DNA from 3 places in the Rhizobium sp. WSM4643 genome. Region 3 is predicted to be linked to each of the others. Evidence: predicted binding sites of a transcription regulator. Region 3 holds the regulator's gene; each other region holds the start of a gene.
The links. Region 3 encodes PhoB, which activates phosphate uptake and scavenging genes when phosphate is short. Its sites were predicted from a motif close to TGTCATNNANCTGTCAT; they were not measured.

Region 1 (3,275 bases), 1.6 Mb from region 3:
AGCGAGCCGGCATAGGCGTTCATCACGTTGATCTTCAGTTGCGAGACGACGACGAAGGCGGCCATCAGCAGCAGCGCGGCATTATGCCAGGGGACCATGTAGCCGAAGGCGGTCAGATACATCTGCGCCGGGTCGGCGGCGCGATCGAGGGGGACGCCCGAAGTGAAGGTCAGCACGACCAGAAACGAACCGGCAAGCAGCTTCGGTGCGCCGATGATGACCCAGCCGGGCCCGGCGAGAAAGATCGCCAGGCGGTGGCGCCACTTGCGCTGCGGGTCCGGCGGCAGGAAGCGTAGGAAGTCGGCCTGTTCGCCGATCTGCGACATCAGCGCCAGGATGACGGCGGAGGCAGCGCCGAACTCCACCAGATCGAATTCGGCGATGGTGCCGGGCGGGCCGGAGGCATGGCGGATGCCTGCGAAGGCGCGCCAGAGATCGAATTTTTCCCAGTCCAACAAGGCGATGAAGATGAAGGGAAGGATATTCAGCACGATCCAAAAGGGCTGGGTCATCAACTGGAACTTGCTGATCAGCCGCACGCCGTGCGTCACCAGCGGGATTACCATGACGGCGCTGATGATGTAGCCGATCCAGAGCGGGATGCCGAGGGTGAGCTCCAGCGCGCCGGACATGATCGATGCCTCGATCGCAAACAGCATGAAGGTGAAGCTCGCATAGATCAGCGAGGTGATAGTCGAGCCGATATAGCCGAAGCCCGCGCCACGCGTCAGAAGATCGATGTCGACGCCGTGACGGATGGCGTAGCGGCTGATCGGCAGGCCGATCGCCAGCATGGCGACCGAGGCGACGATAATGGCGTAAAAGGCGTTGGTCGTGCCGTAGGAAAGAGTGATCGCGCCGCCGATCGCCTCCAGCGCCAGAAAGGAGATCGCGCCGATCGCCGTCTGCGAGATCCGCTGCGAGGAGAAATGGCGAGCGCTCTTTGCGGTGAAGCGCAACGCGTAATCTTCCAGCGTCTGGTTGGCGACCCAGCGATTGTATTCGCGTCTCACCGGAATGATGCGTTGGCGCGCTGCCATGTCTTCCTTTCCGGCATTCCGGTTGGGCTCATCGTCTCTCCGGCAGTTTTGGCGGGATGGTTGGGAAAGGCAAGAGGCGGGCACCGACAGGTTCACAGAATGGCAATATTTTTGCAATTGATCTGTCACATGAGAGCTCTAACTCTCCCGGCGTTCGTTCAATCATTTCGGGTATCACCATGTCTGTTTTAAGCCTTTGCCGCCTGAGCACCGCCCTCGTCTGCCTTCTTTCCATCGTGCCATCGCTTGCCAGCGCCGAGCAGGCGACGGCGGCGAAAGCGCCTTATGCGCAGGCCGGAAACACCAACAAACGTGGTGACGCCTGCTTCTCGACGGTGGACACCAACGCCGCCGTTCATCTTCTCTCCGGCTTCCTCGAAATCTGGACCCCGCGCACGCCTTTCGTCGATGCGGGTGTCGAGGCTCCGGCCAAGGATAATTGCCCGGCGGTCGCCAAGACGGATTGGGACGGCATTCCGTCCAGCAAGACCGACGGCCATATCGTCAACCAGGCCGTCCATGACGCCAACATCGCCTATGTTGTCAAAGCGACGCGGGCGCGGACGGCCGATCAGGCCGTCGCCGCCTATCTCGACGATCGGCGCGGCAAGAATGCCAGCATCGTCGATGGCCTCGGTCCGCTGACGGATGCCTGGAAGGCCGGCTCGAAGCAGACCACCACGATCACCGAGGTGGCAGCCGATGCGACGACGGTCAAATATGATGACAAGGGCAACAATCGCGGCGCCGGCAGCAAGCCGGACGCGGAAAACAAGACCGACGCCAACCCCGATATGGGACTTGCTATCGACTTCATCAACGCCGCCAGCGGTGACGGCTCGACGGAGCCGGCCAAACGCTATTTCAAATATGCCCGCCCCTACCGCTGGAGCCAGGACGTATCGGTCGTCCCAACGCTGGAGCCGGCCAAGGGCGGCAAGCCGGCCGAGGACGGCGGTTTCCCGAGCGGGCATACGGCGGAAGCCTGGCGGGATGCACTGGCCATGGCCTATCTCGTGCCGCAGCGCTTTCAGGAAATGATCACGCGCGCCAGCGAACTGGGCGAAGACCGCATCCTCGCCGGCATGCATTCTCCTCTCGACGTGATGGGCGGCCGGATGCTTGGCACGGCTACGGTCGTCTACAATCTGAACAAGGCCGACAATGCCGCGCTGAAGAGCGATGCCTACGCCCAAGCGCAGTCATGGCTCGTCGCCAAATCAGGCGTTGCGGATGCGGGTGCACTCGAGGTTGCGGCCCATGCAGCACCGTTGGCCGCAGACCGTTTCGCCGATCATGACGCCAATCGCGCCTACGTGCTGCAGCGCTTGAGCTACGGCCTGCCGACGATCCATGCGACCGATCAGCCGGCGCACGTGCCGCAGGGCGCCGAAGCGCTTCTCGAAACGCGTCTGCCCTATCTGGGCGGCGAGCAGCGCCGCGCCGTGCTGAAGTCGACGGAGATCGCCTCCGGCTACCCGCTGCTCGACGATGCGGAAGGTTACGGCCGTCTCAACCTCTTTGCGGCGGCCGACGGTTACGGTGCGTTCGAACAGGACGTGACCGTGACGATGGACGCGGCAAAGGGCGGTTTCAATTCGATCGACACCTGGCGGAACGACATCACCGGCAATGGCAGGCTGGTGAAGCACGGCAGCGGCATTCTCGGGCTCTCGGGCGCCAACAGCTATGCCGGCGGTACCGTGCTGCAAGAGGGCGCGCTGATGGCCCTATCGCCGTCGGCCTTCGGTACAGGCGGCCTGACGGCCGACCGCGGTTCGCTCGTTCTGGCGGCAGACAAGCCCGTGACCGTCGGCGGCGACTATCAGCAGCTTGCCACGGCCGTGTTGAAGCCGAGGCTCGGCGCGAACGGCGAGGGTACGCTGATCGTCCATGGCAAGGCGGTGCTGGCCGGCGAGCTCGATGTGACGCTTGCCGACGGGTTTGTCCCGACGCCTGGAACGAAGATCGAGATCCTGAAGGCGAGCGCCGTGACTGGCGCCTTCGAAAAGCTGACCGTCGCAGGCCATAGGGCGAGCCTCTCTTACGGTCCGACGTCGATCGTCTTGACGATCGACGGATAATTCCTCCGAGAGGATCGACCGGGCATCTCCCGCTTCGTGGGGATGCCACCTCTTCCGGCCTGCCTGTTTGCCCCCGGCGCCTACGTCAATCGACGTATGTGTTTTCGCGCTGCAGCACCCGATAGTTCTTTAAGCAACAGTTAATCTCCGT
Region 2 (3,275 bases), 1.3 Mb from region 3:
GCGCGGCTGCTCCAGCATCCTGAATCAATGGCACCAGCTTTTCGGCATGTTTCTGGAAGCTGCCGTCGTCAAGCCCATATTGCGGCACGATCACCGAAGCGACATCGCCGCCCTTCAGCGCGTCGGCGACGACCTTTGCCTGTTCATCGGCATCGGCGATATCGGGTACGATGAGCACAAGGCGGCAGCGGTTTTCCGGTTCGGTCATGAGGTCTTTCCGTTTCCTGCGAATTCCCCTTCGAAATGAGGGACCCGCACTCGTTTTGTGTGAGTAGTTCCGTTAGACGAGGCTTGCAAGAGGAGGACGTCGAAAGCATGCCGCAGGATTTGTCATTCTACTACGCCGCCGTGCCCGCCGTTCTGCTGGTAGGCCTCGCAAAGGGCGGCATGGGCGACGCTTTGTCGCTGATCGGCTTGCCCTTCCTCGCCCTTGTCGTCTCGCCGGTCGAGGCGGCGGCGATCCTGCTGCCGATCCTGGTCTTCATGGACATGATCTCGCTCGTCATCTGGCGCAAGCATGGCGACTGGGCGACGCTGAAGATCATGCTGCCGGGCGCCGTCTTCGGCATTGCGCTGGGCTGGGCGACCTCGGCGCTGGTTCCGGGCAACATGCTGCGCATCGTCATCGGCGCGGTGACCATCCTCTTCTGCCTGCGCTATTTCTGGAACAATTTCGGCCCGGGCGCCGGCAAGGTGATCCCGCCGCGCGGCCAGCGACCGATGGCCGCCAGCCTCTGGGGGACATTTTCCGGTTACGGCAGCTTCGTTGCTCATGCCGGCGGTGCGCCCTTCCAGATCTATGCCCTGCCGCTCAAATTGCAGCCACGCGAATATACCGGCACCAGCGTGCGCTTCTTCGCGATCCTCAACGCCATCAAGCTGATCCCCTATTTCGCGCTCGGCCAGCTCGACACCCAGAATCTTGCGACCTCAGCGACGCTTCTGCCCTTTGCCCCGCTCGCCACCATTGCCGGCGCCTGGTGCGTGCGCCGCATGAAGCCACAGATCTTCTATCCCTTCATGTATGCGATGGCGCTGATCGCCGCCTTCCTGATCGTGCGTGAGGGCCTTGGCTGGTAAGAGGCCCGTCAGCGCCGCTGCTTCGCATTGCTGCAATTCGCTGCAATGCACAATTTCCTTGCTGGCGCGGCCGGTTTGACGTAGCGTTGCCGCCATGTCGAACACCGACCCTTTCTCTGCGATTGCCGATCCGAACCGGCGGTTTCTGCTGGAGGAATTGCGTCGCGCGCCACGGACGGTCAACGAGCTTGCCGAAGGCCTGCCGATCAGCCGTCCAGCTGTTTCACAGCACCTGAAGGCGCTTCTCGACAGCAATCTCGTCTCCGTGACATCGGAAGGCACCAAACGCATCTATACGGTCAACAACCGCGGCTTCGACAAGCTCAATTTATGGCTGGATCAGTTCTGGGCCTGATGCATGTTCCCATAAGATCTGGAATACGATGTGAATCATAGGAATGCGATGCGAGACGTGGCGGACCCAAAAGCGCCAGCCACGATGCCGGATGCATCGGACTGGCGCAAATATGGTGTCAAATCACCGGTTCTTGCTAATTCTTGGCGGAATGGATGGATTTACCTTGTTGCGCAAGATGATCGCCCGGCGACCCTTGGGAAGATTAGTGGACGGATGATTTAAGACGCTGAATCTCGTCCTTGATGCGCAGCTTGCGGCGCTTGCATTCGGCAAGTTCCGTATCGGAAATAGAGGGAGATGTTCTGAGCGCGTGCAACTCCTCCTCGAGAGCGACATGCTTTTTCTGGAGTGACTCAAGATGAGCTTGAACAGTCATATGACCCTTCCTTCCTCTTACCCTCCCCGGCCAACATCGTCGGGGATCAAGGTGTCAACGGCCGGACTGTGACATATTTTTGAAGGCTTGTCGAAGGCCAAAAGATGAAGACTGGATGGCAATTTCATGATCAAGACTAACTAGCCGTTACCCGTATTTGGTGATAGGAGCTTGCGGAAATCATCGCCAGATCGGACAAGGTCCAGGGACGGTAACGGGGAATGCATATGGCCGATCAGGAACAGGCGGAAATCAGGCTCATAGTGGCGCGCCTGCGTCAGGAGCACGAGGATTTCGATGCCGCGATCAACGCCATGATCCAGACCGGATGCGATGCACTGCGGATCCAGCGAATGAAAAAGAAAAAACTTGTCATCAAGGACAGGCTCTCCAAGCTGGAAGATCAGATCATTCCTGACATCATCGCCTGAAAGGGAACGCAGCAACGATGACAGACAGACCACCCGTCGCCATCATCATGGGCAGCCAGTCCGACTGGGAGACCATGAAAAACGCCGCCGACACGCTGGAGGCGCTGGAAATTCCCTATGACGCGCGCATTATTTCGGCGCACCGCACAGTGGACCGGCTGGTCAATTTCGCCAAGGGCGCACGCGCGGAGGGCTTCAAGGTCATCATCGCCGGTGCCGGCGGCGCCGCCCACCTGCCGGGCATGACCGCCGCGATGACACCGCTGCCGGTTTTCGGCGTGCCGGTCCAGTCGAAAGCCCTGTCCGGCCAGGACAGTCTTCTTTCCATCGTGCAGATGCCGGCCGGTATTCCCGTGGGCACGCTTGCCATCGGCAAGGCCGGCGCGGTCAACGCCGCGCTTCTCGCCGCTGCCGTACTTGCCCTTTCCGACGAAGAAATCGCCGACCGGCTCGACGAATGGCGCGAGCGCCAGAGTGCTGCCGTCGCCGAATACCCGATGGACAACCTATGACGGCAAGAACGATCGGCATTATCGGCGGCGGCCAGCTCGGCCGCATGCTGGCCATTGCTGCCGCGCGGTTGAATTTTCGCACGATCATCGTCGAGCCGCAGGCGGACTGCCCGGCCGCCCAGCTCGCCAACCGGCAGATTACCGCCGCCTACGACGATCCGGCGGCACTGGCCGAACTTGCTGATATTTGCGATGTCGTCACTTACGAATTCGAGAACGTGCCCGTTGCAGCCGCCGAAAGGCTCTCGGCGAATGTCTCCGTCTTTCCGCCACCGAAGGCGCTGGAAGCTGCCCAGGACCGCCTCGTCGAAAAGCTCTTTCTCAATGACTGCGGCATATCAACCGCCCGCTTCCACGCGATCGATAGCCAGGCCGATCTTGAGACGGCACTTGAGGATTTCGGCGGCCAGGGCGTGCTGAAGACCCGCCGCCTCGGTTATGACGGCAAGGGCCAGAAGGTTTTCCGCTCGGCGGCCGACAGCCCGGATGGCGCCTATGCCGCACTCGGCGGCGTACCG
Region 3 (3,275 bases):
AAGGTGGAGACAGGGCATGAACTGGACAGACGAGCGGGTCGAGAAACTCAAGAAACTTTGGGCCGAAGGACTGAGCGCCAGCCAGATCGCTGCGCAGCTTGGCGGGGTCAGCAGAAACGCGGTCATCGGCAAAGTGCACCGGCTGTGCCTTCCCGGCCGTGCCAAGGCCGGCGGCACCAACACCGCGGCGCGAACGCCGAAGCGCAATACCTCGGCGCCGCGCGCGCCGAACTACGCCTCACGGGTCACCACCCGCACCGTTACCCGCCAGCAGGGCGCGACCATGCTGAAGGAAGAGATCGAGATCGAAACGATCGAGGAAATGGAATACGTGCCGAGAGGCAATGTGGTGGTGCCGATTTCGCGACGCCTCGGCCTGACGGAGCTGACCGAACGCACCTGCAAGTGGCCGGTCGGCGATCCGCTGAAGGACGACTTCCATTTCTGCGGCTGCGAATCCCCCGACAATTCGCCTTATTGCGGCTATCACCAGAAGCTTGCCTACCAGCCGGTCAACGAACGCCGCCGGGCGGCAGCGCGGGCCAGCTGAGCGGGCTGACCATCGTTAGAATGCAGAAAACGGGCCGAGTGGCCCGTTTTCTTATGCACGGATGGAAGCTGTCGGGCGTTCAGCTCGTTGAGCACGCCGATTTGTCCTCATCGGCTGCCGCCACCAACCAGGGTCGAGTCATGGGTCTCGACCCTTCCTTCTGTTCTCAACGGGGCGAAGGGACATGCCGCAACATCTCGATTCCCTCTTCTCCCCTCGGGGAGAAGGTGCCCGTAGGGCGGATGAGGGGGCCGGGGGAGCCGGTCTTTCTTCAAAACCCATGCGGGCTTCGACCGCGTTCGGGCCGCTGCCGTCGGCATATGGGGTAGGTCATTACGGAAAGAGTGTGCCGTGTGGCCCCCTCATCCGCCTGCCGGCACCTTCTCCCCGAGGGGAGAAGAGATTATGCCGCAACCTTCTCCGTCCCCACCAACCCTTTCGCAGGGCACGTCCCTTCGCCCCGTTTACGGGGTGGTCCGGAGGACAGGTCGAGACGAGTGGCTCGACCCCGGTAGGCTAGGACATTAGCACGAGCGACCTTGTCAGCAACCAGAACGAAAGCCCTCAGGCTTCCATCGAATAGCCGGCGCCGCGGACGGTGCGGATGACGTCTTGCATGTTGGAGAAATTCAGCGCCTTGCGCAGGCGGCCGACATGGACGTCGACGGTGCGCTCGTCGACATAGATATCGTGGCCCCAGACGCCATCCAACAGCTGCGAGCGGGAGAAGACCCGGCCCGGCGACGACATCAGGAATTCCAGCAGGCGGAATTCGGTGGGGCCGAGGCGGACTTCACGGGTCTTGCGATGGACGCGATGGGTCTCGCGGTCGAGCTCGATGTCACCGCATTTCAGCACTGTCGACAGCACCTCGGGACGGGCGCGGCGCAGCATCGCCTTGACGCGGGCAACGAGTTCGGGGGTCGAGAAGGGCTTGACGACATAGTCGTCGGCGCCCGTCGACAATCCGCGGACACGCTCGCTCTCTTCGCCGCGCGCCGTCAGCATGATAATCGGCAGGCGCTCGGTTTCCGGCCGCATGCGCAGCCGCCGGCAGAGCTCGATGCCGGAGACCCCGGGCAGCATCCAATCGAGGATAAGAAGATCTGGCGTGCGCTCCTGAAGCCGCATTTCGGCTTCGTCGCCACGAAGGATGGTATCGACCTCGAAGCCTTCCGCTTCGAGATTGTAGCGAAGGAGCACGCTGAGGGCTTCCTCGTCTTCAACAACTGCAACTCTCGGGATCATGCGTATCGGTCTCCTCGCGCACGATCCTTAAACCGGGGGTGATTTAAGCAATGCATCCTGCGCAAATTCAGAAATTGGCTGCGACCTCTTTGCGCGCCCGGACGGGCGCGCACGCAATTGACTGGTCCGGGCGACTGGCCCGGGCGGTTATTCCGTGACCGCGCCGACGGTGTTGGCGCTGTCGTCCTTCGGACGGTCGCCTTCCGGCTGCGCGCCTGTCGTCATGTAAAAGATCGTTTCGGCGATGTTGGTGGCGTGGTCGCCGATGCGCTCGATGTTCTTGGCGCAGAAGAGAAGATGCGTGCAGCTGGTGATGTTGCGCGGATCTTCCATCATGTAGGTCAGGAGCTCGCGGAACAGCGAGGTGTACATCGCGTCGATCTCGTTGTCGCGTTCGCGGATCGCATTCGCCTTGTCGGCGGAACGATTGGTGTAGACGTCGAGCACTTCCTTGAGCTGGACGAGCGCCAGCTCGGACAGATGCTCAAGGCCGCGGGCGAGCTTGCGGGGAACGCCGGTGCTTTGGACGGCGATGACGCGCTTGGCAGTGTTCTTGCCGAGGTCGCCGACGCGTTCGAGATCGGCGGCGATGCGGATCGAACCCATGATTTCGCGCAGGTCCGCAGCCATCGGCTGACGGCGGGCAATGGTGACGATCGCCTTGTCGCCGATTTCGCGTTCGGCGTGATCGAGGATCACGTCGTCGGAGATGACCTTCTGCGCCAGCGCGGTATCGCCATTGACGAGCGCCCGGACGGATTCGGCGACCATCTGCTCGGCCAGACCGCCCATTTCGGAAATCCGCCTGGACAGGAACTTCAGATCATCATCATAGGCAGAATAAATATGTGTCGATGCCATGGGGCTTTATCCTCGAATAACGGGAAGGCTTGGTGTCGCCAAAATCAGCCGAAACGACCCATGATGTAGTCCTGGGTGCGCGGGTCGTCGGGATTGGTGAACATCTTGTCGGTGTCGTTTTCCTCGACAAGATTGCCAAGGTGGAACATGGCGGTGCGCTGCGAGACACGCGCGGCCTGCTGCATGGAGTGGGTGACGATGACGATCGTGTAATTCTCGCGCAGCTCGTGGATCAGTTCCTCGACCTTGGCGGTGGCGATCGGGTCGAGCGCCGAGCAGGGCTCGTCCATGAGGATGACCTCAGGGCTGACGGCGACGGCACGGGCAATGCAGAGGCGCTGCTGCTGACCGCCGGACAGGCCGGTGCCGGATTCATGCACGCGGTCCTTGACTTCGTTCCAGAGACCGGCGCGCTGCAGGCTGGTCTCGACGATCTGGTCGAGGTCGGCCTTCGACTTGGCAAGGCCATGGATGCGCGGGCCGTAGGAGACGTTTTCGTAGATCGTCTTCGGGAACGGGTTCGGCTTCTGGAAGACCATGCCGACGCGGGCGCGAAGTTCGACGACGTCGATATCGGGATCATAGATATCGTCGGTATCAAGCGTGATCTTGCCGG

Region 1: a site for PhoB is predicted at 1,153-1,169, ahead of N1937_RS17025 (acid phosphatase). Genes of this name have one in related genera too.
Region 2: a site for PhoB is predicted at 1,919-1,935, ahead of N1937_RS18555 (YdcH family protein). Genes of this name have one in related genera too.

The regions. Positions count from the first base shown of each region.
Region 1 covers NZ_CP104040.1:3,389,096-3,392,370, reverse strand. The annotation lists gene N1937_RS17030 (hybrid sensor histidine kinase/response regulator) at 1-1,040, opposite strand, end outside; gene N1937_RS17025 (acid phosphatase) at 1,220-3,124, shown strand.
Region 2 covers NZ_CP104040.1:3,726,431-3,729,705, forward strand. The annotation lists gene N1937_RS18540 (thiamine phosphate synthase) at 1-208, opposite strand, end outside; gene N1937_RS18545 (sulfite exporter TauE/SafE family protein) at 316-1,080, shown strand; gene N1937_RS18550 (ArsR/SmtB family transcription factor) at 1,175-1,435, shown strand; gene N1937_RS18555 (YdcH family protein) at 1,641-1,814, opposite strand; gene N1937_RS18560 (YdcH family protein) at 2,042-2,245, shown strand; gene purE (5-(carboxyamino)imidazole ribonucleotide mutase) at 2,263-2,757, shown strand; gene N1937_RS18570 (5-(carboxyamino)imidazole ribonucleotide synthase) at 2,754-3,275, shown strand, end outside.
Region 3 covers NZ_CP104040.1:176,315-179,589, reverse strand. The annotation lists gene N1937_RS00905 (GcrA family cell cycle regulator) at 17-550, shown strand; gene phoB (phosphate regulon transcriptional regulator PhoB) at 1,115-1,798, opposite strand; gene phoU (phosphate signaling complex protein PhoU) at 1,946-2,659, opposite strand; gene pstB (phosphate ABC transporter ATP-binding protein PstB) at 2,704-3,275, opposite strand, start outside.